Regions from separate parts of the Peribacillus sp. YIM B13482 genome, predicted to be linked through region 2. Evidence: riboswitches for the same ligand, from Rfam matches in the RefSeq annotation. Region 2 holds a riboswitch; each other region holds the start of a gene.
What was found. Region 2 has a riboswitch for cyclic di-AMP ahead of ACFX4L_RS18260 (APC family permease). Riboswitches for the same ligand answer to the same signal wherever they lie in the genome.
Positions count from the first base shown of each region.

Region 1: another riboswitch for cyclic di-AMP. It lies ahead of ACFX4L_RS16955 (hypothetical protein); the one in region 2 lies ahead of ACFX4L_RS18260 (APC family permease).
Region 3: another riboswitch for cyclic di-AMP. It lies ahead of ACFX4L_RS20265 (cation:dicarboxylate symporter family transporter); the one in region 2 lies ahead of ACFX4L_RS18260 (APC family permease).
Region 4: another riboswitch for cyclic di-AMP. It lies ahead of ACFX4L_RS16300 (TrkH family potassium uptake protein); the one in region 2 lies ahead of ACFX4L_RS18260 (APC family permease).

Region 1 covers NZ_JBHZPF010000037.1:8,459-15,944, reverse strand. Annotated here, with positions in the region: gene ACFX4L_RS16980 (histidine kinase) at 1-36, opposite strand, end outside; gene kdpC (potassium-transporting ATPase subunit KdpC) at 101-658, opposite strand; gene kdpB (potassium-transporting ATPase subunit KdpB) at 683-2,722, opposite strand; gene kdpA (potassium-transporting ATPase subunit KdpA) at 2,744-4,417, opposite strand; gene ACFX4L_RS16960 (potassium-transporting ATPase subunit F) at 4,443-4,517, opposite strand; gene ACFX4L_RS16955 (hypothetical protein) at 4,709-5,077, opposite strand; cyclic di-AMP (ydaO/yuaA leader) riboswitch at 5,469-5,610, opposite strand; gene ACFX4L_RS16950 (Na-translocating system protein MpsC family protein) at 5,853-6,209, shown strand; partial or broken gene ACFX4L_RS16945 (amino acid permease) at 6,289-6,612, opposite strand; gene ACFX4L_RS16940 (peptidoglycan-binding domain-containing protein) at 6,803-7,288, shown strand.
Region 2 covers NZ_JBHZPF010000042.1:37,140-44,625, reverse strand. Annotated here, with positions in the region: gene ACFX4L_RS18285 (NADPH-dependent FMN reductase) at 1-342, shown strand, start outside; gene ACFX4L_RS18280 (glucose 1-dehydrogenase) at 472-1,257, opposite strand; gene ACFX4L_RS18275 (RhaT/GlcU family sugar-proton symporter) at 1,273-2,127, opposite strand; gene ACFX4L_RS18270 (hypothetical protein) at 2,270-2,434, opposite strand; gene ACFX4L_RS18265 (hypothetical protein) at 2,486-2,800, opposite strand; gene ACFX4L_RS18260 (APC family permease) at 3,046-4,872, opposite strand; cyclic di-AMP (ydaO/yuaA leader) riboswitch at 5,009-5,152, opposite strand; gene ACFX4L_RS18255 (GtrA family protein) at 5,563-6,018, opposite strand; gene ACFX4L_RS18250 (glycosyltransferase family 2 protein) at 5,978-7,000, opposite strand; gene ACFX4L_RS18245 (DUF6044 family protein) at 7,016-7,486, opposite strand, start outside.
Region 3 covers NZ_JBHZPF010000052.1:6,819-14,304, forward strand. Annotated here, with positions in the region: gene ACFX4L_RS20255 (hypothetical protein) at 78-740, shown strand; gene ACFX4L_RS20260 (efflux RND transporter periplasmic adaptor subunit) at 755-2,017, shown strand; cyclic di-AMP (ydaO/yuaA leader) riboswitch at 2,219-2,368, shown strand; gene ACFX4L_RS20265 (cation:dicarboxylate symporter family transporter) at 2,541-3,800, shown strand; gene ACFX4L_RS20270 (hypothetical protein) at 4,171-4,953, shown strand; gene ACFX4L_RS20275 (D-alanine--D-alanine ligase) at 5,408-6,490, shown strand; gene ACFX4L_RS20280 (UDP-N-acetylmuramoyl-tripeptide--D-alanyl-D-alanine ligase) at 6,655-7,486, shown strand, end outside.
Region 4 covers NZ_JBHZPF010000034.1:33,736-41,221, reverse strand. Annotated here, with positions in the region: gene ACFX4L_RS16315 (STAS domain-containing protein) at 1-290, shown strand, start outside; gene ACFX4L_RS16310 (hypothetical protein) at 429-833, shown strand; gene ACFX4L_RS16305 (potassium channel family protein) at 883-1,539, opposite strand; gene ACFX4L_RS16300 (TrkH family potassium uptake protein) at 1,563-2,900, opposite strand; cyclic di-AMP (ydaO/yuaA leader) riboswitch at 3,071-3,213, opposite strand; gene ACFX4L_RS16295 (hypothetical protein) at 3,546-3,737, shown strand; gene ACFX4L_RS16290 (MFS transporter) at 3,881-4,471, shown strand; gene ACFX4L_RS16285 (TetR/AcrR family transcriptional regulator) at 4,540-5,139, opposite strand; gene ACFX4L_RS16280 (ABC transporter ATP-binding protein) at 5,257-5,982, shown strand; gene ACFX4L_RS16275 (ABC transporter permease) at 5,979-6,995, shown strand; gene ACFX4L_RS16270 (VanZ family protein) at 7,281-7,486, shown strand, end outside.

The DNA.
Region 1 (7,486 bases), on a different contig from region 2:
CTCATCTGGGGTTTTTCTTCGGAATTGTTCTAACATAATACTGACCTCCTAAATCCAGTTCAAGGTTAAAAGGAGAGTGAAAAACTCTCCTTTTCAAAAGTTATTTTAGTTGGTCCAATGCTATGTTTAATTTTAATACATTCACTCGGGGGTCTCCAAAAACTCCTAATGACCGTCCTTCCGTATATTTATCAACAAGATTAAATATACTTTTTTCAGATACACCTCGCTCTTTAGCAATGCGTGATACCTGAATTTTCGCCCCTTGGGGTGAAATATTTGGATCAAGGCCCGAACTAGAGTTTGTCAGTAAATCAGCAGGTATCTCCTCTTGTTTGACAGTAGGGTTCTCTTTTAAAAATGTTGCCAAATCTTTTTTTGTGCGCTTGATCATGTCCTCATTGGATGGGGCATAATTGGGTGTACCTGAGCCTGCCGCATCATATTCTATAGAAGAAACACGACCATGAAAGTAACCTGGGTCCTTAAAAGATTGACCAATTAGTTCAGAACCTATGATTTTTCCTGATTCGTTTTTTATTAAACTGCCATCTGCTTTTGCAGGCATAATGACTTGAGCAACACCTGTCATTAGCAATGGATAGGCAATTCCACACATAACAAGTAGCACCAGAACTACGCGTATATTTTTCAACATGGATTCTCACCCTTACTTTTGATTTTAAGCTAAATGAAACATGACTAGGATTACATCGATAAGTTTGATTCCTATGAAAGGAACTATCACTCCACCTAATCCGTATATGAACAAATTCTTGGTTAATAATCTTGAAGCACTCATAGGAACGTATTTTACACCCTTCATTGCCAATGGTATGAGAAGGGGGATAATAACAGCGTTAAAAATTAAAGCTGATAAAATAGCACTTTGTGGTGTAGCCAGATTCATAATATTTAGAGCCTTCATCTGCGGAATGGCCAACATAAACATAGCTGGAATGATCGCAAAGTATTTAGCCACATCATTCGCAATACTGAAGGTTGTCAAGGCACCCCGTGTCATGAGTAACTGTTTCCCGATGGCCACTACCTCGATAATTTTTGTAGGGTCAGAATCCAAATCCACCATATTCGCGGCTTCCTTCGCTGCGACGGTTCCTGTATTCATCGCCAATCCAACATCAGCCTGGGCCAATGCAGGGGCATCATTCGTTCCATCTCCCGTCATGGCCACAAGTTTGCCTTGTGCTTGTTCCTGTTTAATGACAGAAATTTTATCTTCAGGCTTGGCTTCGGCAATAAAATCATCTACTCCGGCTTCTTTAGCAATGGTATTAGCAGTCAATGGGTTATCACCGGTACACATAACGGTTTTAATTCCCATTTTCCGCAATTCATCAAAGCGTTCCCTCATGCCTGGTTTTACTGTATCCTTCAAGTAAATGACACCCAGCACACGGTTTCCTTCTGCAACAACTAGTGGCGTACCACCCGCAGATGCGACTTCATTAGTAATGCTCTCTAAATCCCCAGGTACTTTTTCACCTTGTTGCTGTAAATATTGTCTTATTGAATCAGCAGCACCTTTTCTGATTTTTCTACCATCAGAAAAGTCTGTACCACTCATCCGAGTTTCAGCCGTGAACTCAATTCCTACTGTCCCGGTTTTATCTAATTCTTTATCAGATAAACCGGCTTTTTTAGCAAGTTCGATGACAGATCGGCCTTCAGGCGTTTCATCGTGTAATGATGAATGAACAGCCACTTTATTTAACTCAGCTTGGCTTATCCCCTTAACCGGTAAAAAAGCTGAAGCCATGCGGTTCCCATGGGTGATCGTTCCTGTTTTATCAAGGATTATGGTATTAATGTCACCAGCTGCTTCGACAGCTTTTCCCGACATGGCAATGACGTTAAATTGAGTAACCCTATCCATACCCGCTATCCCAATGGCAGACAATAGGCCCCCAATGGTTGTTGGTATCAAACAGACCAGTAATGCAACTAAGGTTGCTATGGGTAATGTGACTTTAATATAAGAAGCAATTGGTACTAGTGTAGTGCAAACAAGCAAAAAGATAAGGGTCAAACTAATAAGCAGGGTACTCAGTGCAATTTCGTTAGGTGTTTTTTGCCTTTTAGCTCCTTCTACGAGGTTAATCATTCGATCAAGAAAGGATTCACCTGGGTCTGAAGTAACGATAATTTTGATAAAGTCACTGATGACTTTCGTTCCTCCAGTTACAGAACAGAAGTCCCCACCAGATTCTTTGATTACAGGAGCTGATTCGCCAGTAATTGCGGACTCATCTACTGCGGCTACTCCTTCAATTACATTACCATCGGTTGGGATTAAATCATTGGTTTCCACCAAGACAATATCGCCTTTACGAAGTTCTGTGGCTTCCACAACCATTATAGAACCATCTTTTTGCCATAACTTTGCCTTGGTATCCTGTTTCGTCTTTTTCAGGCTTTCGGCTTGCGCTTTACCCCGCCCCTCTGCTAATGCTTCGGCAAAGCTAGCAAAGAGTATTGTAACAAGCAGTATTACGCTTACGGCTATGTTATAACCCCTATCCGATGTTCCTCCAAAAAAGTTTGGGAATATGGATAGTAAAAGAGTGATTACAAATCCTATTTCAACTACAAACATGACAGGATTTCGAGCCATTATTCTTGGATCTAATTTTTTAAAGGCATCTTTTATAGCTTGCCAGACAATTTCCTTATTGAGAGTCCCTTTACGCGTTGTACTCATTGAGAATACTCCTTTTCTTCATTATCTAATTGTGAGCCATTCTGCTACTGGTCCGAGTGCAATTACTGGGAAGAACGTCAAAGCGCCAATAACTAATACCGTTGCTAAGAGAATGACCAGGAAAGTGCTATTATCTGTCTTAAACGTTCCAATCGTCTCGGGAACTCGTTTCTTTGTAAGTAATGAACCTGCGACAGCGATTAGTGCAATCATAGAAAAGTAACGGCCAAACAGCATGACTAAGCCGGTGGATAGATTCCAAAATGGAGTGTTATCCCCTAAACCTTCAAATCCGGAGCCATTATTAGCTGCTGAAGAGGTAAACTCATAAACAACCTGCGAAATTCCATGAAAACCCGGATTAGAAATAGCCGAAGTGCCCATTTGTGTAGCTAAAGCAATGGCCGACGGAACTAAGATGATTAATGGATGTAAAAGGATGGCAATCGCTATTAGTTTCATTTCCCTACCTTCAATTTTCTTACCTAAAAACTCCGGCGTTCGTCCAACCATCAACCCGGCAATGAATACAGCCATTATTGCGTACATAAGAATATTGACCGTCCCTACTCCATCACCGCCAAACACACAGTTCAACATCATCTCTGCCAATGGCACTAATCCTCCAAGTGGAGTAAGCGTATCATGCATATTATTGACTGTACCTGTAGTAGCTGCTGTCGTAACGGCTGTAAAAAGGGCACTCTGTGCGATTCCAAACCGCACCTCCTTCCCTTCCATACTTCCATTCTCTTGAGAAATCCCTATTCTCTCTAATGCTGGATTTCCATTTTGTTCGCTGAAATACGTAACACCTAAGAACACAAGGAACATTAATCCCATTGCTAAAAAAAGAATCCAACCTAATTTCTTGTTTTTTGCCATATATCCAAACGTTAATGGAAGGGCAACAGGTATCAGAAACATTGATAAAATCTCTAATATATTGGTGAAACCATTAGGATTCTCAAAGGGATGTGCCGAGTTGACACCAAAAAATCCACCGCCATTTGTCCCTAAATGTTTAATAGACTCTAACGCAGCTACTGGCCCACGTGCAATATTCTGCTTCGCACCTTCCAATGTAGTTGCAATGGCCGTAGGATCAAGGGTTTGCGGAACCCCTTGAGATACTAGGACAAGACCGATTAAGATAGATAACGGCAGTAGTACCCGGGTGATGGAACGAATTAAATCCACATAAAAATTCCCCATACTGAACTGCCCGGTCAGGCCTCTGAAAAAAGCCATACATAACGAAAGACCGGTAGCTGGTGTCGTGAACATCAAAAATATGATGACGACCATTTGCGATAAATAAGAAAGTCCCGATTCCCCGCTGTAGTGCTGTAAATTGGTATTGGTAAGGAAGCTTACAGCAGTATTGAATGCCAATAATGGATCCATGTTGTCTATCTTACTTGGGTTACCCGGTAAAATTCCTTGAAATCGAATGATCATGTACGAAATAATAAACATGACTAAATTACTCAATAGTAGTGCCTTTACATATTGCTTCCAGTTCATATCACCGGTATTAATACCAGATAATTTATAAATGCCCCTTTCTAACCATCCAAACATCCGATCTTGTTTTGTTGTTTCAAGGGAATAAACATTAGCTAAATATTTCGCCAGTGGTATTGCCAGGATAATGACGAGTGCCAATACCAGACCGATTTGTAAAAAATCCATTTGCATTTCCTCCGTTTTGTAGCTATTAATATTTTTCCGGGTAAATTAAAGCATGAATTAAATACAACGAAAGTGCTCCAACAATAAATAATAAAAACATCGTTTCTACTCTCCTTTTTCTTCTATAACTTTGTTACAAAAATGGATAAATCCAAAAAATGTTAAGAATGAAAAAGCTGTAAGTGAAACTGATATAAGATCCATTGACGTCTCTCCTTCCAAACTATAAAAATTTCAAACTAAAATGTACTCACCCCCTTTGAGTTTCTTAAAGAAACTAGGTTCCACTTGTTAGCAGCCAGTTATAGCTGTAACATTCTGGTTTACTGAAGATGACAAAATCAGCTCCCATTTTTTATATAGACTAGAATATTGATGATCATGAGTGACAACAAAAAACCTATAAGATTTGAACTCTGAAAATATTTTCACAAGATTAATTCCATCAAACAGAGAATTAGGGAATAGATAAACACAGTTATCCTGCTCTGATTTATGAACCATTTTTCCATCACATTCCTTCAGGTTTCTTGTAGGCTTAAACCATTCTTCATCATAGTCTACAGTTTCTACATTACTTGTATCCGTGTGGGTGGCCCCTATACTTTCCTTTACAGATATAAATAATTTTCCTTTTCCAACAAGCAGCACTTTTCCCATACAATCCACCCCATTAGTACTTTCTCTTATTAATTTTCAATCTGCATTCTTTCTGGGGAAGAGAAGCCTGCCAGTTGATAACATAAAAAAATAGACCAATGCTTACTCTTTCCCCATGTATGCAGCCATGCAGTAGCTATCCATATCCCCGCGTTAATAAATACGATTCACGCATCGGTTATTGGATTAATTGCAAAGCAAACATATAAAATTGGAGAAAAAGTACTCATTGGTCTACTTATCACCCAGCAAGCTTTACAGCTCTCTGTGCGATCTGTCTTCCAAGACACCTTTTCGTTTATAGGCATAATAAAAAGACCTACGGAAATGACAGGTTGCTATCTTGCTACAAACATAACAAAAAAAGCCTCCTGAATTAAGGTGGTCTTATGACCTCCTTCGCTTTAGCCGACGAAGTTAGCTGACGGGTAGGATGGCGAAAGAGTATCTCATCCCTTCTGCAAATGCAGAATTAACCCCAAAAATAGTGGGTCCTCCGTTCTCAATTTCTTGAGATTTGGCCGATATCAAATTGTTATTTATGTGGATTATTCTACGCTCATCATTAAATGTTTGTAAACCTCATAAAATCACGATATTAATTCAAAATCGACCAAATAAAGTCATTTTAGTCCGAATAAGTCATCAAAAGCTAACTTTACTTAATAATTCTAGTGATTACATTTTTTTATAGGTTTGTAAACTTACATTGACAATAACTAAGGTTGGGCATTATGATAAATCCCATAAATTCCCGAGATAAAATGGAGGCATTATGTTAAATCCAAAAAAGAAACTTGAAGCAGAAATAAGTGCAGCATTTATTAAGTTCCAGCGTGATCTGATAGGCAGAGGACCACAGGAAGCAAAAACATATATAATTAATGACATGTTGATTACTCGTTTTAAAGGGGTCCTGACTGTGGAAGAAAAGCATCTTGTCAGTCACAATTCCGGCAAAAAACTTGTAAAAAAAATGCGCTCGCTTCTTCGTGAAATGTACACTAAGGATTACGAAAAAATAGTTGAAGATCATACTGGATGTAAAGTTCTTTCTTCCCATAGTGATATTAGCACTAAAACAGGTGAAAGAATTGAAGTTTTTATACTGGATAAAGATTTAGAGAGGTAATTAGAAACCATCAAATAATACTGTTTAAGTTACATGAATTATCATTTTTATAAAATTTATATATATATTTTAGGTTAGAAGGCTCGCATGTTGTAAGTCGCAACAGATCGCCAACAGCTTCATAGTGCTTTCTAATTCGATGAAAGGTTAAAATAATGATAGGTAGAAATACCAATACCTACAAAACCTGTGGAATTTAGTAAAAAAAGAACATCATTGTGATGATAAAGTTAATTAACCCGCCAATTGAATTAATAATTAGTTTTGGAATCCAACCTTTAGGTTTTTCTCTAACCCATTTAAGCATCATTCCTGTTTGGGATAAGGGAAAAGGGATAAATACTCCAACAGCGTAAAAAGGTATCAGATGATCTGTTTCTCCTTTGAACACAATGATTAAGAGCTAGCATCTTCTTTTAAAGCTTTAAGGATTTTCTCTATTGTTCGTACAACTTATCCAATTTTGTGGTCCTACTGGTGACTATGTTTGTTTAGCAGTTTCAAAATAAACAGGACATTTGTCGGAAGGGGAATATAAAATCTGAGGGGAACTAGTAAGGTGTATTGAAAATAAAAAAGAGGGAGATGGCGCTTTGAAGAAATTACTTACCTGTTTGATAGTATTAGCAATAGTCCTGGGGATATCTTTTTCCACTGCTTCAGCATCTGCCGGAGGATTTCACCACCCGCAAAGCTGGGATAAAAACTCGATTTTGCGGAAGGACACTCATGGGGTGGAAGTCAAAAATATGCAGTATATCCTCAATGTCATGGGTTTTTATACTGATTCAGCAGTGGTTGACGTTGATGGGATTTTTGGGCCGAAAACCGAAGCGGGTGTAAAGAAATATCAAAAAGAAAACCATCTGATAGTGGATGGTGTGGTTGGCCCCAAGACGTGGACCAGTTTCTCGCAATATATTAAAAAGAATGGCGAGAACACCTATGGAGCAGGCGGGTACATGGGTCTCAGAATCAAATGGAAGTACGACGATTCTTCTTATACATCAGGCTCAAAAGCCTATATTTACGGTAATGGAGATACATTAAGTGACCAATATCGCCTGTATGCGAATTAAAAACTCAGGTAGGAGGCCCTTATTAGTTAAATGAGGCTAAAAGATAGGTCCTCCGCTTCTAAGCGATGTCAATGAAGGAGAGAGGGATAATTCTTTTAAAATTCTCCTTTCTATTAGTTTCAGGTTAATTGTAAAAAGCCGATGATTCCTACGAAAGAATCATCGGCTCTATTCATTCAGAACTATGCGCTTTCCTCC
Region 2 (7,486 bases):
GTCCTATGGGTAACGCCTGAATACAATGGGACGATTCCAGGCGTATTGGGCAATGCCATCGATTGGTTGTCACGTGTGGATAAAGTCTTGATTGGCAAACCTTCATGGATCATGGGTGCGTCAATGGGACAATTAGGAACGGTTAAAGCTCAATTGCATTTACGTGAAATCCTATTCGCTCTAGGCATCTCCTCCCCGCTCCTTCCCGGGAATGAAGTATACGTCGGAGCCGTGCATGACAAAATCAATGACGAAGGCAGTCTTACACATGAGTCGACTGTCCAGTTTATCGATACGGTCGTCGATAACTTCATTAGCTGGTATAATCATCATACTCGTTAATGCTTTTAAGACAAGAATCCCAGCAGATCGCTCCTGCTGGGATTCTTGCTGCTTCATTCATGAGTTAAATGAGCCTTGATGGCAGTGCTCCTTCTCGATTTAAATCCTGCCTTTTCTAGGCAGATACATTCATCCTCTTCCAGCTTGGAATGAAGGATATTTCGTCATCCCGCCATCAGCAAATAAAGTGATGCCCGTTACATAACTGGATTCTGAAGATGCCAGCCATACGGCAACCGCGGCAATCTCTTCAGGCTTTCCGATATACCCCATTGGAATCATGCTTTCCAGATCCTTTTTCTTTTTGGGATCTTCAAGTTTGTCGGCATTAATTGGCGTGGCGATGGCTCCAGGTCCAATGCTGTTCACACGAATCCCTTTCGGTGCATATTCAAGCGCCAGGGTTTCCGTAAGCAACTTCACACCGCCCTTGCTTGCCGCGTAATGTACGAATAAAGGCCAGGGAATCATCTCATGTACACTGGACATGTTTATCACATTCCCTTTAACATTGTTCTCGACAAAATACTTGATCGCTTCACGGCAGCCTAAGAAATTACCGGTTAAATTGGTGTCAATTACCCTATTCCAGTCGCTTAACGGCATCTCGTGAGATGGAACGGCATTTTCTACTCCTGCATTATTAATGAATATATCAAGTTTCCCGAATTCCTTTACCGCAGATCGAACAATGTTAATCATATCTTCTTCAACCGTGACATCACATTTCACTGCAATAGCTTCCCCACCATTGTTTTTGATTTCTTCCAATACACTGTCCGCTTCCTCTGATTTAGTGCGATAATTAACCACGACCTTTGCCTTTTCCTGAACAAAGCGAATGGCCATCGCCTTTCCTAAACCAGTGGATGAACCGGTTATAACAACGACCTTACCCTCTAAATCTGTATACATTCAATCACCCTCCAATTAACTTTTTGCCAATCCGAGCATAATCCCGGCTATGATAATCAAGATAATTCCTATAACGATTCCAATTAGTTGGCGCTTCGTTTTCTTTTCACGTAATATGATGATCCCGCCGAGAGTTGATATGACTATGCCCATTTGAGAAAGGGAAAAACTCGTAGCCACTCCAACACGGGGCTGGGATATGAATAAAAACATGTTCCCTGCAGCCCATATCAGTCCGGGAATTATATTGCGGATCGTATATTTGTTAAACGGTTTATGTTTAAAGGTCAATAATAGACCGCCTATCACCATCCCGATCGCTTGAGGGAACAATGCTGACCAGCCATTAACATTGAAAAGCCGGGCTACGACCACATAGACCAAATAACCGAACGTCGAGATGAGGAGAATAATGATTCCTTTTTTCAAGTTTCCCGATTTGCCCTCTTTTGATTCTTTATCTTCCAAGGAGGTCAAGACAATTCCTATAATAATGAAAACTAGTGCCAAAACGCCTAAAATGACCGCTTTCATAGTAGACCATTCGTGAAAAACAATGACCCCGAATAAAGTCGTTGAAATGAGCTGTAATCCAGTTGATATCGGCATCGTTTTGGAAACACCCATTAAATCAATGCTCTTAAGCTGATTAGCTTGTCCAACGGCCCAAAACAATCCAGAAACGATCCCGACGCCAAACACCAAAAGTGACAACTTGATATCGGCAAAAATATAAACACCAATTGAAAAAATCAAGGCGCCAATCGTTGTACCTAGTGTTTGACTATAGGGTCCCCCCCCAAGTTTCACATTAAATAAAACGATGCTTCCCCAGAATAATGCAGGCAAGAGAGCTAATAATATATCCATCTTCAACCCCCATATTTGTATGTACTAACGGAAATTTCATTTTATATTCTCTTAATATGTTGTTCGCATTATTTGAATTGAACCTCGGTAATTTTATCCAGTTCCCGCAGAAATAGTGTTCAACACAAAAAGGGCTGCAGTCTCAGCCCTTTTTGACGATAGTGATATTAATTGCAGCTACCCACCATGTTATGATGTTGCATGTCCATTTCCGAATCATCACTACCTTGAAATAATCACTTTCATAAACAGCCGTCGTTCCGATAAAGATGAGGGAGAACAAGAGAGTCAGAAAGAAAAGGAGCAAATCCCCTCCCACTTTTTGTTTCTTTTACATCCTCTCTCTTTATATAAAAAGTCACAAAGAATATACTGGGAAGGTATTCAGATTCATCGAAATGATCATGAAAGTTTGTGAATCAAGAGCCAGCATGACCCCAAGCATGGCTCCTATCAGTGTTGTTGATAGAGACTCCATAACCGCTGTTAAACCGAATGGCCTTCCGCTATTGATGCTGCCACTGCACATATTGAGATGGCCAGAACGGTAAAACCGCAGCTTGCCGGGCAACAGGAATGGCAGCATTAAACTTGCCGTTATACTTAACATCATGACCATGCATTTACCCAGGCTAACACCAATATGATTATGGTGAAATACTCTAGTTAGCAAATGCAAAATCCAGTAGCCTATATGTTATGAAAGATGAAGTATCCTTGCACCTTACTGAGCAATAATAGTTATTGTGAAATTAATGAGTTATTAATGAATGATCTTATTATATCGGGGGCGTTAGTTTGAAAAAAGACAGCCGTAGTGCTGTCTTTTTAATTATGAGATTATAAATAATATACGAACAGAGCCCAATAAAAAAGCAAACCATATGTAGGTTTGCTTCTTTTCTTAGATGATGGAACTTACTTCTTCAAATGATAGGGAACTGTCGCAACAACTACATTTCTTCTATAAAGCAAGTAGGCCTTAATCAGTAAACTTGATTGGTTATGAAGAATATTGTGCCAGCCTTTCTTCGGAATAAATTGCGGGATTATTACCGTAACTTTATAGTTGGATTCACTCGCTTTATGTTCAACTGTATCCACGAATTTAGTTAATGGCTGTATGATACTCCTGTAATAAGAGTTTAGTGTGACGAGTCTAACATCTGGCTGCCACTTTTTCCACTTTTCTTCAAATTTCTTTTCATCTTCTCTTTCAAAAGCAACATAAACGGCAATGACCTGATGTGCTGATAGAGATTTAGCATAATTTAAAGAGTTCTCAACCACATGAGTTATACCGGCCACAGGCACAATAATGATATTCCCTTCTATTGGCAAGATGGGCTCACAAGTTGTAATCCTTAGCTGGTCTCCGACTGCTTCATAATGCTTCCTAATTCGATGAAAAATTAAAATGATGATAGGTAAAAAAATCAAAACAGGCCAAACCTGAGTAAATTTGGTTAAAAAGAATATCATCGTGACGATAAAACTAATAGTGGCACCAATTGAATTAATGGTTAATTTCATGATCCAGCCTTTTGGCTTTTCGCGTATCCATTTGACAATCATCCCGGTCTGGGAAAACGTAAATGGAATAAATACCCCTACCGCATAAAGTGGAATAAGATTTTCTGTATGTCCCCCAAATGCGACTATTAAGATGATGGATGCAAGTCCTAGTATGATAATTCCATTGGAATATCCTAATCGGTCCCCTCTAATCGTAAACGCCCTTGGTATGAATTTATCTTTTGCAAGATTCACCGCAAGCAAGGGGAAAGCGGAATAGCCAGTATTGGCAGCAAGAATCAAGATCAATGCAGTCGTACCTTGAATGAAGAAATACATGAAATTCCGACCAAAGATCTCTTCAGCAATCTGCGAGACGACCGTTACCTCTGCGCTAGGAACAATGCTTAAATAGTAGGCTAAGAATACGATTCCCGTAAATAATACAGCCAGTAAGGAACCCATAGCTATTAAAGTTTTTGCAGCATTATTCGGAGCTGGGTCTTTAAAGTTCGGAATCGCATTGGAAATCGCTTCGACTCCTGTCAATGCGGAACTTCCTGATGCAAATGCTCTTAGCAGTATGAATAAACTGATGCCCGCTACTGGAGTCCCGATTGGCGCGTGTAATTCCGGTGAGACTCCTCCTGTCAGGATTTTGTAAATTCCTACACCAATCAAGATGAACAATGCTAAAACGAATAGATACACCGGATAGGCCAAAACAGAGGCCGACTCCGTAACCCCTCTTAGATTAAGGATGGTAAGCAGAAATACAAAAACGATGGCTATGCCTACATTATATGCATGAAGGCCGGGAAAGGCGGACGTGATAGCATCCGTACCTGCAGAAACACTTACAGCTACAGTTAAAATATAATCGACCAATAAGGATCCTCCAGCTATCAACCCTGGATTGATACCTAAATTGTTTTTTGAAACCACATAGGCTCCCCCGCCATGAGGATAAGCAAAAATGATTTGTCTATAGGACAAGATCAATGCAGCCAACAGTAACAATACTCCGATGGCGATGGGTATGGAATACCAGAATGCCGCAGCACCGACCGTGATCAGAACGATTAATATTTGCTCCGGTCCATAAGCAACCGAAGACAAAGCATCAGAAGATAATATCGCCAAAGCCTTGGTTTTGTTAAGCTTTTGATCACCTAGTGCATTTGATTTTAAAGGTCTCCCGATCAAAAACCTCTTTATAGAAGATAACATCAAGAATTCACCACCATTTTTAAGTTATAAGTTTATGTTACCCAGCTATAGAAAAAACAAAAAAAATGGAAAAATGCCCACAAGTCATAACTAAATAGACCTGTAGACATCCACTTTTTTGTCTAACAAGCTCCACCTTCCCTCTCATATAACGCTTACGAGGTTAGCTGTCGGATTCGGACCTAAGAGTAGCCCTACCTTGAAAGGATTCACCCCTTGGATTGTTAAAATAATCCCATACCGGACCCCCCGTACCATAAGGTTTAAGCGATTTAGAAATACGAAACTGTTGATTATCATACTCCCGTGAAATGGAAAAGTAAATGAAAATTTTGCACAGTAAAATAATAATTTATTTTAAGTGAGGCTTTGTTCTGACGTATATAACATAAGTCATCCAAGTGCATGATTCGAAGGTAGGAAAAAGGTGAATAACTTGTTAAAAAAGAGAAACTTCCCAATCAATTTTTAAGAAATGAAAGAACAAAAACGGTGGGTCCTTAAAAGGGAAAATTACCGAATTACGAAACTGTTTAAATCTCTAATTTATTAACGGTTCACCTTTCTTATTAAAAGGATCTGCCCCCGCTTGGATAGGTTTGCAATATATAAACTCCACGCTGAAAATCAAAAATTCGCTTCTTGAAATCCACTTTGATTTCCATCCAAAGGGGCATTCTTTGATTCTAATCAGTTCCTTCCTTCTTGAATTGTTCCCAAATTGCTTTTTTTAAAGACAAAGTATTTCTGGCCAATATAGTTCAGTACTGTATAAAAGATTGTTCCGATAAGTACAGCCACATTTTGCTGAATGGAAAAATGAACGGATGCTTCCAAGGATCCTGCAATGGCTTGTCCTAAAGAATAAGCCGCGGAATAACAAATCAGGATGACGCAAAAGAAACGGGCAACCCCTCTCCGCCAATCTATATCGCTTCTAAAAGTAAAAGTCCTGTTCAACAGAAAACTCGTTACTGCTCCCATACCATTGCCGAAAAAGGTAGAGATCCAGTAAGATAATTCAAGAACATTCATGAGAAAAAGCATGATGGAAAGTCCAACCCCTGTATTGACCATTCCAACCAATAAAAAGCGGATAAAGGAGTTAGTGTGTTTTAGATAGTTTTTCAATACTTGTCCGTTCATTATCTAGTTGCTCCCGTTTATTTAAATCGAGCGGATTAAATAAATCCAGATCCACAATATATTTAGGCCGGCGTTTGGATTCATTATAGATTTTACCGATATATTCCCCAATCAAGCCGACAGCAATCAACTGGAGTCCGCCGATCAACCAGATGGAGGTAATTAATGAGGTCCAACCAGTTTCGGTCTGCCCAAAAAACTTTAACCATAAAAAGTATGACCCAAAAAGTAAGCTAATGAAAAAGGAAAGACATCCTAGCCATAATACAAGCCGGATCGGTGTTACTGAAAAGGAAGTAATGCCATCAAGAGCAAAAGCAACCATCTTCTTAAATGGATATTTCGTTTCCCCTGCCAATCTTTCTTTGCGGTCATAATAAACAGAGTCCGTCTTAAACCCAATAAGCGGGACGATTCCCCGTAAAAAAAGATTCGTTTCTTCAAATCGTTCCAACTCCACGATCGCCCTTTTGCTCATTAGCCGGAAATCTGCATGATTATAGACAAGGTTGACCCCCATTTTGTTCATCATTTTATAAAAGCCAGTTGCAGATGTTCGTTTAAAAAATGAATCAAGGTCCCTTTTTTGGCGGACGCCATATACAATTTCACATCCTTCAGTGAATTTCCGAATGAATTCAGGGATGACTTGAATATCATCTTGTAAATCTGCATCAATTGAAATCACACAATCCGAGGCTTCCTTGGCTGTAAACAATCCGGCAAGGAGTGCATTTTGGTGGCCTGCATTCCGTGAAAGCTTTAGTCCACGAACATATTCATTGTTAATCGTTTCCTTATATATGATCTTCCATGTTTGATCTTTACTTCCATCATCAACCAATAGAATTTTACTTTGACCAGACACAACATTTTCTTCGACTAAACCCCTCACCAATCCACAAAGCTGGGAAATGGTATCCTGCAAAACACTTTCTTCGTTATAACAAGGTACAACAATCGTCACTATCGGTGAATTCACAATATCCCCCCCTTTTCAAATGACTCTGTATAAATGAATTTTCCAAACGGTCCCTTTCTTTGTGAAAATCCTATCCAGTTCCAACCCGTTTTCCTTCGCGTTGTTGATTGGTACGGCAGAAAATATATACTTGCCGCCTAATCCTTTAAACGCATCTACATTAATCTCCAAATTATCCAACTCTTTCTTCGAGCCTTTTTTGAACATATAATGCTTACCAAGCTCATCGGCAAATAGGTAACAACGTCCTCCCCATTCATCAAAGTAGATTCTGATGTTTTTATTCTTTGCCAATTCGTTTTCAATTATTTGACGAAATTGATGTTTGTATGTAAGCGGATAGAAATTGTTATAGCTATCGAGCGTGTAAAACCCATTAAATTGGGCGATAGCAGGATGTAGACCGATGCTTGCAACCCGATATTCTTCCTGTGGGAGGCCAATATGCTCTTCTATATCCTGAAAAAGGCTTTCTGCATAGAACTC
Region 3 (7,486 bases), on a different contig from region 2:
ATTCCTTATTTCTGCAATTGTTTCCAAAATAAGATAAAATATAGGATGATATATCATTTTTTGCAGGAGGAACACATATGGTGTACCAGGTCAGATTGTTAAAGGGCATTTTAGAGCCTCATCGAAGTCGTTATCAGCTGCAAAATGCAGAGGCAGTCACACGGCTTGGATGGAAATTACTATTTTTATATTTTCTTAGTATTATAGTATTTGCTATTGGTGGTTATTTTGGCATTGGTTCTGAATCATTTTCTAAAGAAATCACGAAGATGAGTGTTAATGAATTTGAAGCAGGAAAGTTTCTGATATTGAGCGGCAACATAATAGCAAGCCTTATCTACCCATCCATTTACATATTTTTAGCAGCCCTTTTCTTTTGGATCGTTACCGATATCCCATACATAAAATTAGTTATCGTTCAAATGATCATTTTCGGGTTGCAATTATTGGAAAAAGCATTACTGATTCCTCTATTCGTATTAATGGATATAGGCAATGATTCCAATCTTTTTTCATTGGGAGTCATCGGTCAGTATTTTCTCAGAAGTGATTACTTTATTCACTTTTTCAGCGAAATCACCATTTTTCAATTTCTTATTATTGCCCTGCAATATTTCTATTTAAAGGAGTTTTCACAACGAAATAATTATTTGGTCCTTGTAATGATTGTTCTATTCTATCTGGCCACGTGGTTTGTTAAAGCCTTTTTAGCATACATCCAAGTGGGCGTATTTGTATAAGGCGGGTGAAAAGAATGAGTGGGAAATGGAAAATAACAGCGGTCTCTATTGCGTCGATTGTGTTAATAACCGTCAACATATACCTTATTGAAAAAAAAGGAAGCAAAGCGGAACGAACTGTTTTCGTGGAAAACTGGTCAATGGTAAAAAAAGATACAATTACGGATACTATTCAAACAAATGGGGTAATTAAACCTGTAGAAGAGTACGATATCTATTTTGAAACCAAGAAAAATGATTTTAAGAAATTCCTTGTAAAAGAGGGGGATGCTGTAGCGGCTGGCTCCTCGTTGTTTGAGTATACGACAACCGAACTTGATGCACTTAAAGCGAATTTGGAAGCGGAGAAAACTGCTGCTGAGGGAGAAATTGTAGGGATTGACGAATATATTAGGAAGTTAAGGGCTTCTCAAGGGGCCCTGACCCGTGATCCTGATAAAGCGGTCATTGATGAATCGGTGAAAAATAACTTGGATATTAATATAACAACAAGCTCTTCAGATCTTATTAAAAGCAACATTGAGCAAGAAATGTACAAGCAAGAACTCGAAAAAAACAGTTTGAATGAAAAAGTGAAAATGCTTGATGCTAAATTAAGTTCAATTGAGGAGCAGGCTAGCGCGATTGTAACGACGAGTGAAGCTGATGGTGTAGTTAAAAATATCAATAAAAACCTGAAAAACCCCATTATATCCATCGTTTCAACAAATATGGCAATTGAAGGTAATTTCTCTGAAGAGGAGATGAAAAAAGCTAAAGTGGGCATGACTATAAAAGCAAGTTCCTCTGATTTAAAAAAGTCATTGAAAGGAACGATAGGCCGTATCCATTCCTATCCAGCAGAAGAGCCGTCACTAAAAAGGGATAACAAATTTCCATTTCAGGCTTTAATCGAACCGGAGGGTGAAGAAACCGAATCTTTGTTGGTGGGATCCAAAGTCAACCTTGCTGTAATAACCAATGAGAAAGCTGGTGTACCCGCCATTCCCATCGAGGCAGTGCATTACCAAAAAAAGCCGCATGTCTACAAATTGACTAAAAAAGGGTATGTGGATAAACACTACATTTCAAAAGGGCTTAAAGCAGAAGGTAAGCAGGAACTAATAAAGGGACCGTCAGTAGGTGATGTCATCCTGCTAGAACCGAATAGGGTAGCGAAGAACCATTCTTATTTTATTACCCCAATTCAATTTGAAAAAGTGAAAACTGCAACTTATAAAAAATTCACCTCTAGGGAAAAAGTAAGGTATCTGTTACTTGGCATTTTGGAAAAATAACTGCTTCTTTCATAAAGAAAGGGGATGTCAAATTAGTTATTATTTATATATCCATATAGCTTAAATGACTAAAAATCGGGAAGTGTAATACTGGGTGCAATCATCTAGAATGCAGAATATTCAGATATATTTAAAGACTTTTTCTAAAATGGATGAGAATAAACATTTACAGATTAACCTTTTTAGTATAATATTTTATTATAAGTTAACTCGCTTAATCTTATTCCAAGAACGGGGGAACCATTTTTGTGGATTTTAATCCACTAGGGGTGAATTCAGAAATGAAAGGGCAAATTGTGTTTCCAATTCCTAACCCGACAGCTAACCTCGTCAGCGTCTTTAAGGGAACATGTGTGAATATTCACGCCAATATGAAATCGACACATGAAGTGTCTTTTTTTTCGGCGTAAAGACAGAGTTTTTCAAAAAAAGAAAAATTACTTTCTTTCTATTAGTATCTTGTTTCCCTTACCGAGACAAAACGTTTTTGCATCAAAGACTTTATGGAAGGTGAGGAAAGTATATGAAGAAATTCAAGTTAAGTTTAGCTAGCCAAATTTTCATTGGTTTAATTCTAGGGATTATCGTTGGTGCCATTTTTTATGGTAATGAGACGGCCCAAAACTTTTTACAGCCATTCGGAGACATTTTCCTACGAATGATTAAAATGATTGTTGTGCCAATCATTGTATCAAGTCTTATCGTTGCAGTTGCGGGTGTAGGTGATTTAAAAGCAGTAGGTAAACTAGGAGCTAAATCAATATCATACTTTGTGGTGGTAACTATGATTGCGATTGCTGTTGGTTTAATTTCCGCGAATATCCTCCAGCCTGGTGTTGGCGTAAATATGAATCATCTGGAAAAAACTGATATCTCCACTTATGTTGATACAGCAGAAACTAAGCAGCATGAATCGTTTGTAGATACACTTGTTCACATTGTACCATCCAATCCAGTACAAGCTATGGTACAAGGCGATATGTTAGCGATCATTTTCTTCTCCGTATTGTTTGGAATTAGTATTGCGGCTATCGGTGAAAAAGGTAAACCAGTATTCCGTTTCTTCCAAGGTACAGCAGAAGGAATGTTCTACCTAACTAATATGGTCATGAAATTTGCTCCTATTGGGGTATTTGCACTAATCGGTGTGACCATCTCCAAGTTCGGTTTGGAATCTTTAATTCCGTTAGGTAAGTTAGCGCTTTCTGTATACGGAACAATGATTTTCTTTGTAATTGTCGTTCTGGGTCTTATTGCAAAATTTGTAGGATTCAATATCTTTACATTGATTAAACTTCTAAAAGAAGAATTGGTACTTGCGTTCTCTACAGCAAGTTCAGAAGCGGTTCTTCCGAAACTTATGGAAAAAATGGAAAAAGCGGGATGTCCGAAACATATAGCTACATTTGTTATTCCAACTGGATACTCTTTTAACCTTGATGGTTCAACATTATACCAAGCGTTGGCAGCTATCTTCATCGCTCAAATGTACGGAATCGATTTAAGTGCTTATGAGCAAATTACGCTAATGTTAGTGTTAATGATCACGTCTAAGGGTATTGCGGGTGTACCAGGTGTATCCTTCGTAGTTCTTTTAGCGACATTAGGAACAGTTGGTATTCCTATTGAAGGTTTAGCATTTATTGCCGGTATCGACCGTATTCTTGATATGGGACGTACAGTAGTAAACGTTATCGGTAATTCACTTGCAGCAATCGTCATCTCTAAATGGGAAGGTCAATTCAACCCTCCTTCCGATAAAGAATTAGAACAAGTTTCTTAATACAAAAAATCCAGAGTGATATTTCACTCTGGATTTTTTGTGTTTGAAAAGCGTATCCTTTATATTTGACGTGCCAGAAGGTGCAAACGAAAAGTTTTTTAAAGGGAAGCTTCCTCATGAAAAGAATTAATGATAAAACCTTATTCAATTTTACCCGTCGTCAATTCCTCCAACTCTTTATTTTTCACTATTATGGATATTTAAAATTATCGAGTTCGTTCCTTAACCGTAGGTGATTATAGAGTTCAGGTATTCACATTATTCATACGATGCAGATGATGAATAATATTCTGGGTTATATAACTTACTTGAAAACCCAAAAGTTTGATAAAATAACATTATTGATTGAGAGCTCGGAGGGGACCAGGTTATGAAGAATGATAACAATGATATCTTATATATGCATATGCAGGCTTCCGAACGGTTTGTCCTTTTTAATGGACTCAATTTTCGCGAATTTGTCTATTCGCTGCCATATACCTTGGATTCCATCTTATTATTGAAACATCAATTCGATGGTGGGGAATACAATTTGAATGTCCTGCTCGATAGCGCTTCATCTGAGGATATTGCAAAGCTCGTTAAAGAAAATGTCCGGGCATATGGAGATTTCTGTTGGATTGATTTTGAAGAAGAGGAAGGGCTGGATGAATTGGATGGAAGGGAATTAGCTGAACTTTTATATTTAGGGCATGCAAAAACCCATCTGGATCCTCCATTTTTCCGTAAATTGAATAATCAATTTGTGTACCTTGCCCAGGATGATGGCTGGTTCAACAAAATTTATTTTCGTTCACTTTCTACATATTATATGATGTTAGGGAGTCTGATTCCGCTAAAGCTGGAGCCGTTAAAAGTGGAGAGGACGTGGCTTGGAATCAGAAAGAAAAGAGAGCTGACGGCCATTCCTGCAGAAATCATTTCTTCATTGGCTCATATTATGGCAGAGGGGCTCATTTTTTCCTTTCGGCATGTCAAGTACTCAAGAACGAAGATTGAGATACCGGCATGGGTGGTAGGGGATTATTTAAACATGGATGAGATGCATGATGACTTTTCGGATAGAAATATTAAGGAGCCGGATGTTTTTATCACCTTTAATCGAAAAGAAAAAGTATGGGAAAGTGTTATAAAAAATGAATCATTATTCTGATCCCAATTTCCGGATGCGTGGGTTGGATTATTTGATATCTTTGTTTTTTTAGGTGTAAGACTTACTATCTATTGCATAAAAGATAAGGGAGGACGCCGCACAGGAGACAGGGAGTTGTGGCTTTGGCCTATATTCCTTATTGGAAAAGCACCAATGATGGAAGTTTCGCTTTTCCCCGCATTAACAGGCTGTAAGGTATCGATGGAAATGATGGTCGAAGGGTATCAAATGAAAGTGCAATTTAAAAATATGTGTAAAAAACAGCCTGTAAAGCCCGAATGCGACGCATAGGATATGCAAGCACAGGTGTTGCCACAGGATGTGGCGAATCTAACCTGTGTTCCGTTGTTGGTAATTAATGGAAAAGAACCAATGATGGAAGTTTCGCTTTTCCCGTTTTAGTGTAAAATGATACAATGAACATGGTTAAAAGAATATTGGAGGGTAATAACTCATGAAAACTAAACTTGGTTTGCTTTATGGTGGAAAATCTGCGGAGCATGAGGTTTCTATGCAGACGGCTTTAGCGGTGATTAAGGCTCTCGATTTAGCAAAGTTTGATATATATCCGATTTACATAACAAAAGAGGGTTCATGGATTAATGGACCGATGTTAACAGGGCCTGCCGAGAGTGTGGAGGCTTTGACTTTTTCGTCGGACAAATTGAACTCGCCTCTTGCCTTGCAGGCACATTCAACTGATGAAAATAGTGAATCAACAGGGTATGACGTAATTTTCCCATTGCTTCACGGACCAAATGGAGAAGACGGGACAGTACAAGGGATGCTGGAATTATTGAATCTCCCTTATGTAGGCAATGGCGTTTTAGCTTCATCAGCTGGAATGGATAAGGTTATCATGAAAAACATCTTTGCCCAAGCGGGGCTTCCTCAAGTTAAATACACTTGGTTCATTCGTTCTGAATGGGAAAAAAATACTGAAAGTGCCATTGAAAAGGTAGCTGATGAATTGGGGTACCCTTGTTTTGTCAAACCAGCTAATTTAGGCTCGAGTGTCGGTATCAGCAAATGTAATGATGCTGATGAATTGGAAAAAGCGGTTGCGGAAGCTTTTCAATTCGATCGGAAGATCATCATTGAAGAAGGGGTCGTAGCCCGTGAACTTGAGTTTGGCATTCTTGGCAATGATGACCCATCATGTTCAGTGGCAGGAGAAATCATCCCTAAGAAAGATTTCTCCTTCTATGATTATTCAGCAAAATATGTTGACGGTAATTCAGCGATGGTCATCCCAGCGGAGATAAAGGAAAGCGAGTACGCAGCTTTATCTGAAATGGCCATTACGGCCTTTAAGTCATTGGATTGCTCTGGATTGGTTCGAGCTGATTTCTTCTTAACGGAAGAGGGCCAAATCTATATTAATGAAGTGAATACAATGCCCGGGTTCACTCCTTTCAGTATGTTTCCATTATTGTGGAAGCACACAGGTGTCGACTATCCAGCGTTAATTGAAAAACTCGTGAAACTTGCCTTGGAACGTCATCAAGAAAAACAACAAATCAAATATACAGTTTGATCATGCAGGTAATGTATCAGTGAACTTCACAATTCTTCAAAAATTGATCTGATGGATTACAATCAGCAGGAGCCGGTTCGATTTACACTGGTTTCTGCTTCGTTTGGTTAATGGAAGAAGAGGGAGAGAGCGATTAACGGTTCGATGAATGTAGGAGGAACAAAATGATAAAGAGAACGTTGAAACAAGTACATGAAATGGCAGATGGATTGAATGATATCACTTCATTCCAGTCCAAAGGAATAAATGGGGTTACCATCGATTCAAGAACGGTTAAGGAAGGGTGTTTGTTCATTCCGCTTAAGGGTGGGCAGGTTGACGGTCATCAATATGTCAAGCAAGCTTTAGCACAAGGAGCGGCGGCTTCTTTTTGGCAAAGGGATGTTCCGAATCCTCCCAATGATTTACCGTTAATCATTGTTGAAAATACCGAAAAAGCACTTCAGCAATTAGCACGTGCTTACCGAAAGCAGTTGGATATAAAAGTGGTCGGGATTACAGGCAGCAACGGTAAAACGACTACGAAAGATATGACGGCTGCGCTGCTGTCAACTACCTATAAAGTTCATAAAACCAATGGAAACTTCAATAATCATCTAGGTTTACCACTAACGGTGCTTTCGATGGAAGAGGATACTGAAGCGGCTGTTTTGGAAATGGGAATGAGCAGCCGTGGCGAAATTGAGTTTTTATCCAAAATGGCAAAGCCTGATGTAGCGATCATTACCAATATCGGTGAATCACACTTATTGGATTTAGGGTCACGCGAGGAAATTGCGAATGCGAAGTTGGAAATTGTCGAAGGTTTGGCGAAAGATGGAACGCTGATATATCATGGTGATGAGCCATTGCTTCGCAATCGGATCAAAAAAGATTTTCCGGATTTAAACGTAATTTCTTTTGGACGTACGGAACAAAATGATTTGTTTCCACAGACCATTAACCAAGGGGCAGACAGTACAACGTTTACCATTGCATGTGATGAAAAGGATATCA
Region 4 (7,486 bases), on a different contig from region 2:
GTGATATTGACACGGCGAGAGGCATGTCCTTGCTTGAAAACACATTACAAAAATGCGCTGAAAAAAATGTCACCAGGCTTTTCATTGACCTATCGGGAGTCCATGCAATAGATAGTGTATCCGCCCACCAACTGTCACAATTGATTGAATCCTTAACTTTGATTGGAATCCGGACAACCCTTTCAGGACTTCGGCCGGAAATAGCCAAGACTGCTGTTAAGCTTCAACTGCCTTTTGATAAAGTGATGATAAAATCCACTCTTGCCCAAGCCATCAATACCATTAAATAATACATACGTATTCATGGCAGGGGAATGTTCGTTTTAGTGAAAAAAGTATAAAATCCATTCAAGAAGACCGCCATAAAGCGGCCTTCTTGAATGGGTAAACATAAAAATGAAACCGCTACAGAAAAGGGAGGTGGAACTATGGAAAGGCATATGACATTTGATGATGATGCGGGTATGGGCTATATCTATTTAGCCGAACCATTGAAGCACACCATTACAAAAACGGACGAGCTCCCGCTTAACGAGGATATCATTCTGGATTTCGGCAAAGGCATTCCAATCATAGGAATTGAATTGGAAGGTAAAACAGCCTTGAAAATTAAAGGTCTGGCTGATGAGATGCCTACATTCACAATAGGAATTACAGCTGATGGTGAAAGCTATTATTCCTTAAGATTGAATGATGTACTTGTAAAACGGTCAGTTACTCATCCTGATGCCAAGAAATTAGTGTTTCTCTTTTCAGATCCTGACTGCAGGGAATTTATAGGAATCGATATATATGACACGAAGTCCTATGATGAATCATTCTTAATCGGCTGATTTTAGTTCATCTTCATACAGCCAGAACCGGAAACGAGAAGGGGATCCATTATTCAATATTTGCAAAGACGGCTAGATCTTCTTTATTGCCAACTACTAAAAGCATATCTTTTTCATGGATATCCTGATCGGGTGATGGTGCTATGATAATTTCCCCATTACTCACGATGGCAATGACGCTGATATTATATTTTGCGCGTAAATCCAGCTCCCTGAGGCTTTTTCCCTTCATGCTCATGGGGACTATGATTTCCTCGATATTGTATTCTTTAGAGAGTTCAATATAGTTCAGCATGTTAGGGGACAGAAGCTGGTTCGCGACCCGTTCCCCCATATCCCTCTCAGGATAGATGACCCAGTCGGCTCCAACTTTAGTGAGCACCTGACCATGATTTTTATTAAGGGCCTTGGCAATCACCTTTTTGACCCCAAGCTCTTTTAAAAGCAAGGTAGTTAAAATGCTTGATTGCATATCAATTCCGATGGCTACGATGACACAATCGAAGTTGCGGATTCCAATGGATTTCAATGTCTCTTCTTCAGTCGTATCCGCAATGACTGCATGGGTAACGCTCAGTTCCGCATTCTCGACTCTTTCCCCGCTGATATCAATACCCAATACCTCTTGGCCAGCCGAATATAATCTATGGGCCACACTGGTTCCGAATCTGCCTAAACCAATCACGGCATATTGTCTTTTTCCCATCTTTTACACTCCTTCATTTATGTTTAACCAATCATGATTTTCCCTTTTGGACGTCGGAACGGATCTGGTTTGCGCCTCATAGCGATGGCGAAGGCCAAAGTCAAAGGACCCACACGGCCTGCAAACATCGTGAAAATGATGAGCATCCGGCCAACCGGTGATAATTCGGGGGTCAAACCCATTGAAAGTCCCACGGTGGCAAATGCTGAAGTGGCTTCAAATAAAATCATCAAGAAGTCACTTCCGCTTTCAGTGATGGTCAGCAGAATGGAAATGATTGAAACCATGAATACGCCAATGAATGTAACGGATAATGCTTTAAAGATCGTTTCACTCACAATGCGGTGCCGGAATAATACCACATCACCCTTTCCTTTAATCTGTGACCAGACCGTTCCGATAAGCGTCGCAAATGTGGTTGTTTTAATCCCGCCGCCAGTCGATCCGGGTGAAGCCCCAACGAACATCAAGAAAATGATGAGCAGTATTGTGGGTTGAGTCAAATCAGGGATATTCAGCGTATTGGAGCCGGCCGTCCTTGGTGAAACCGATTGAAATAGAGACGATAACGTTTTACCCATGAAAGATAAAGGCTGCAATGTCTTGGCATTACCGAACTCGAATAAAAAGATTAAAATTGCGCCGGCGATTGTAAGTGTCAGGCTAGTCATCAGAACAACCTTCGTATGTAAAGATAAACGATGGGTATCACGATATTCGTATAGTTCATTCATCACGATAAAACCTATTCCGCCAAACGTGATCAGGAAGGCGACCGTAAGGGTTACGAATGGATCCGATACATAAGGGGTCAAACTCTTGAATTCTCCCATTAAATCAAAACCGGCATTATTGAAATTCGATATGGAATGAAAAACCCCGTAATAGATCGCTTTGCCGATTGGCATGTCAAAAGAAAAGCGAATCGATAAGATAAGGGCACCCAAGCCTTCAATGATGGCCGTGAAAATTAAAAGCCGTTTTACTAACTTGACTATACCTGCCATGGAAAGATTATTTAAGGACTCCTGCAAGAGTAACCTGCCTTTTAAAGAAATCCTTTTGCCTAAAAGGAAAAAGAAAAACGTCGCAAATGACATGAATCCTAAGCCGCCTATCTGAATCAGTGTTAAGATGACCAATTCACCAAAAGTGGTGAAGGTCGTTCCCGTATCCACTACGACTAGTCCTGTTACACATGTAGCGGAGGTTGAGGTGAATAAAGCATCCAGAAAAGCAAGGCCGTTCCCATTTTCAGTGGAAATCGGCAGGGTCAGCAAATAGGCCCCAATAAGTATCAGGGTGGCAAAGCCGAGTACAAGGATTTTTGGCGGATCCAATAAATTTTTTGCTTTTATCAATTGATCATCCCTACCTAAAAATGACATGTGTAAAACTGTATGAATATCTTAACCATCAATCCTTTTATCAAATCCTTTTTTAGCATAATAAAAAGACCTGCGTAATCATCGAACAGCTATTTTGTCACAAAAAGCGTGCAAAAAAAAGCTCCCGAAATAGGCGGTCTTATGACCTCCTTCGCTTTAGCCGACGAAGTTAGCTGACGGGTAGGATGGCGAAAGAGCTGATCTCATCCCTTCTGCATGGCAGAATTAACCCCAAATGATTGGGTCCTCCGTACTCAATTCCTTTGAGTTTTGGCCGAAATGTATTAAATTGATAAACGTATTCTACTCCCAACATTTAGCAGTTGTAAACCCCTAAATTGTAAAAAAATATTTCTTTAATAAAACTGAAAATTTACGTTTTATTTACATTGATAAAACGTATTGACAAATATTAGTTAGCACATTATGATAGGTTCGATTAATCCGATTATGATAACAGTTTCGGTGTACTTGATTCAACACTTTCTAGCTGAACAGGTCATTGCCAATCAATGTTATTAATATATATAAATTATTTTTCTTTTGAAAAGCATAAAGAAAAAGTCATTGCATTCGTATTTAAAGGTTTCAGACATTTTATAAAAAAGGCGGGCAATTATGGAGAAGACGTTCAATAGATATGTTATTAACGCTACAGGCAAGGGTGGCCAGACATATTTAACACAATGCCAGGATAAAGATGCACTAAGGAAATGGATAGCCGATCATGAGGACCAAATCATAATGAATGAGTTAAGGATAACGGATAAGAAAAAGAATCCGTTTTTAAAATTGTTTTCCCTAAAGTAAATCAACTGAATCCAAACATTCATTTAACGGTATTCAATTATGTCATTCCTGTGTCTTATTCGGGAACGCTGAGCGAAAAATTCCTATCTTGTTTTGCTTTCAAACTCATTTAATTTTGAATGAGTTTTTTTGTTTTGAAAATTATGCTTATTTATTTCTTATTCAGCTGCATGGTGGTGATGGAAACGGCCATCGATTCCCAAGAAGCAGCGTTTGCCAAGGCCATACTCCTTTTGTCGGACAGCGATTACGGATTCCTTGTAAGCATCGCCGGAGCAGGTATCATTGCGGGTGCTATAGTCAATGCCGTATTCATCAGTAAAGTGCAAATCTCGTACATGATTGGTCTTGGATCTTTGTTTGTCTCGATAGGTTATATGGTCTATGCCTTTTCGAATTCCTTTTCAATGGCCGCCATCGGTTTTTTCATCATTGCCCTTTCATTGGCGTTTGCCAACACAGGCTTTCAAACCTTTTATCAAAATAATATTCCCGTGGAAATCATGGGCAGGGTCGGAAGTGTTTTTGGCTTGTTAGAAGCTTTATTGATCATCATCACTACCGTAATTGTTGGTGTTTCAGTTCAGTTCATTTCGATTCGGTTCGTGGTGATTTCAGGTTCAATGATCATGCTTGCTATATCCATTTTATTGTCCATGCTTAGTATGAAGGCCTCGAAGAGCAGGTATTATCAGGTTGGAAGGGGAGAGGTCAAAGCGGGGGAAAAGATGTAAGTTTAAAGGGGGATTATCCCATTTTATTATCCTAAAGGCATGTAAATGGAACATGCCTTTATAAAAATTCATTGAATGAATGTCCGTAATTGGCTGATGAAGTTCAGGATTTGAAAATGAATTTTCGCCATTTCTTCCGCCGTTTGCTCTTCGCAATTCTCCAGCCACTCCTGTATAACGCCTAAAATCGCAGATGTCATGAAGGCGTGCATATACATGCGGAATGCTTCATCTTTAGCTGCTGGATGCTGGCTGATCAAACGCTCCAATAGTACTTCACCGAACACAAGCTTTATTTTTTTTGCAAAAGAAGGATCTCCCTTATCTCCAAGAATGGCCCTTAATGCGTGCGCATGTTCACTGATGAATTGAAAAATTGCTACGAAAGGCGGGTAAAGTTGTTGTTGATGGAGGGCCAAAAAAGCCTCTTTCGGCAAAATGGCAGTAATTCGAGTTTGAAGTTCATTTAACAATTCCTGCTGTAAGTGATCCATCAATTCATATTTATCTGTGTAATGCAAATAGAATGTGCCCCGATTAATGTTGGCGCGCTCTGCAATTTTCTTCACTGAGACATGTGGGAACCCCTCTGTTTCAACGAGTGCAATAAAATGATGTTGTATCTGCTTTTTCTTCTTCTGTACCATATCCTCATGAAATTCCGCCATTGAATGTCTCCTCACTAAACATTTTTCGAAATGTGTTGATTGTATTAGACTAAAAGCTACCTTAGAATGATGATACACTCAACACCGTGTTAATTAAAGAGGGAGGATGTGTGTACAATGAAAAATGCGATTTCTATTGAAGGAATTGCTAAGGGTTTTCATCATAAAAAGGTCATTCAGCCATTGAGCCTGAATATTGAAAAAAGTGGAATTTTTGGCTTGTTAGGTCCATCCGGATGCGGAAAGACGACCTTGATTAAAATGATTGTCGGATTGATTAAGCCCGATGCTGGTAAAGTCACGGTTCTGGATCATGAAGTGCCAAATGAAGCACTGTTAATGGATGTCGGCTATATGGCACAATCCGATGCTTTATATACAGATCTGACGGGGGCTGAAAACCTCGAGTTTTTTGCGAAGCTATACCGTTTTTCGAAAAAGGAACGAAGGGAACGGATTCAATATGCAGCTGAAATCGTACAGTTGACGAGTGACTTGAACGTTCGGGTTGCGTATTATTCCGGGGGGATGAAACGCCGTCTGTCACTGGCGGTTGCACTCATCCAAAATCCGGAGATTCTCATTTTGGATGAACCGACAGTGGGAATGGACCCTTTGCTGAAACGATCCATTTGGCGAGAACTTGAGCGTTTAAGAAATGAAGATCATAAGACGATCATCATCACGACGCATGTGATGGATGAGGCGGAACGATGCGATAAACTGGCGATGCTGCGTGAGGGTGAAATCATCGCATCAGGAACCCCGGCGGCTTTAAAAACACAATATGCAGCGGAAACGCTTGATGATGTTTTTTTAAGGATTGGAGGTGGCCTAAAATGAGAATTGCCTCTCTTGTTACGCGGATTACACAGCAGATGCGCCGGGATCGAAGGACGCTCGCTTTATTTTTCCTCGCTCCATTGCTCATTTTAACGCTCATGTATTTTATTTTCGATACAGAAGCGAGTGATTTGAAAATCGTTGTTACAGGCAGTAATGAAGCTATGGTTAAAGCATTGAAACAAGCGGATTTTCAAGTAACGGCTGCTGAGGAATTTTCACAGGGGAAAATGATTGAAAATGATACAGATGGCTGGCTGCAGGTTGAAAATGGCAAGATAAAACTGACACTATTGAACGACGAACCGAACCGTGCAAAGGCCGTTCAAATGCAAATGATGCAAGGGCTGCAAGGGAATGGAAAAAATACACCCTCAATTGAGAAGCAATATGTATACGGGGATGCCAAAACAAAGGGTTTTGATACGTTCAGTCCGATGCTCGTCAGCTTTTTCGTGTTCTTCTTTGTATTTTTAATAGCAGGGATTGCACTTTTGAAGGAGCGAACAAGTGGTACGTTGGAACGGTTGCTTGCTACACCGATTAAACGATACGAAATCGTAGCGGGGTATGTAATCGGATATGGCATATTTGCGCTCGTTCAAACCTTAATTGTCGTACTATATGCTGTAAATGTGTTGGATATCGTCCTTGTTGGCTCCATTTGGCTCGTTTTATTAACGAATATACTCGTCGCGCTTGTTGCATTATCGCTTGGTACATTACTATCGAGTTTCGCAACATCTGAATTCCAAATGGTACAATTCATTCCGTTGGTCATCGTGCCGCAAGTCTTCTTCACAGGGATTTTCCCATTGGATGGCATGGCAGACTGGCTGCAAAAAATCGGCAAGGTCATGCCGCTCTATTACGCATCGGATGCCATGAACGGGATTATGTACAAAGGTTTCACTTTCAATGAGGTTTTAATGGATTTACTCATACTCCTGGCATTTTCCGTCGTTTTTATAACCATCAATATTATAAGTTTAAAAAAATACCGTGCACTATAAAATGAACATCAATAAACAAAAAAGCCGGATTCCTGGAAAGTGAGGAACCGGCTTTTTTTGTTCTGCCGGATGAAGGTCTAATTATCAAACACAACGGACGAATTATCCGGATGAAGGACGAATTATCCTTCGTTTCGGTTGATTTATTCGAAAGAACTTCCCCTTGACGAACATACCGGCAGTTTTCAAAATGACAGGTGTATGTAGTTTGTTGACGGCCTGTTAAAGATGTCCTAGGATATAATGATATGCATTGATTTGGAGAGAAATAGAAGGGGGAGTTACATGTCTCGAAAATCCGCCATGCTTTCCCTTTTGCTGTCGCAAGCCCTGTTTTTGTGCGGTTTACCTCTTTTCCTTCAGCTTCTATTATATTTGAATCCTTTGGTGATCATGGTTGTTTGGTTTTGTATACTTCTTATCGTTTCGTTTGCGGTTCTTTATTTTCGAGGTGAAACGGTGATGATTCCGCGCCTTTTGTGGCAGGCAGC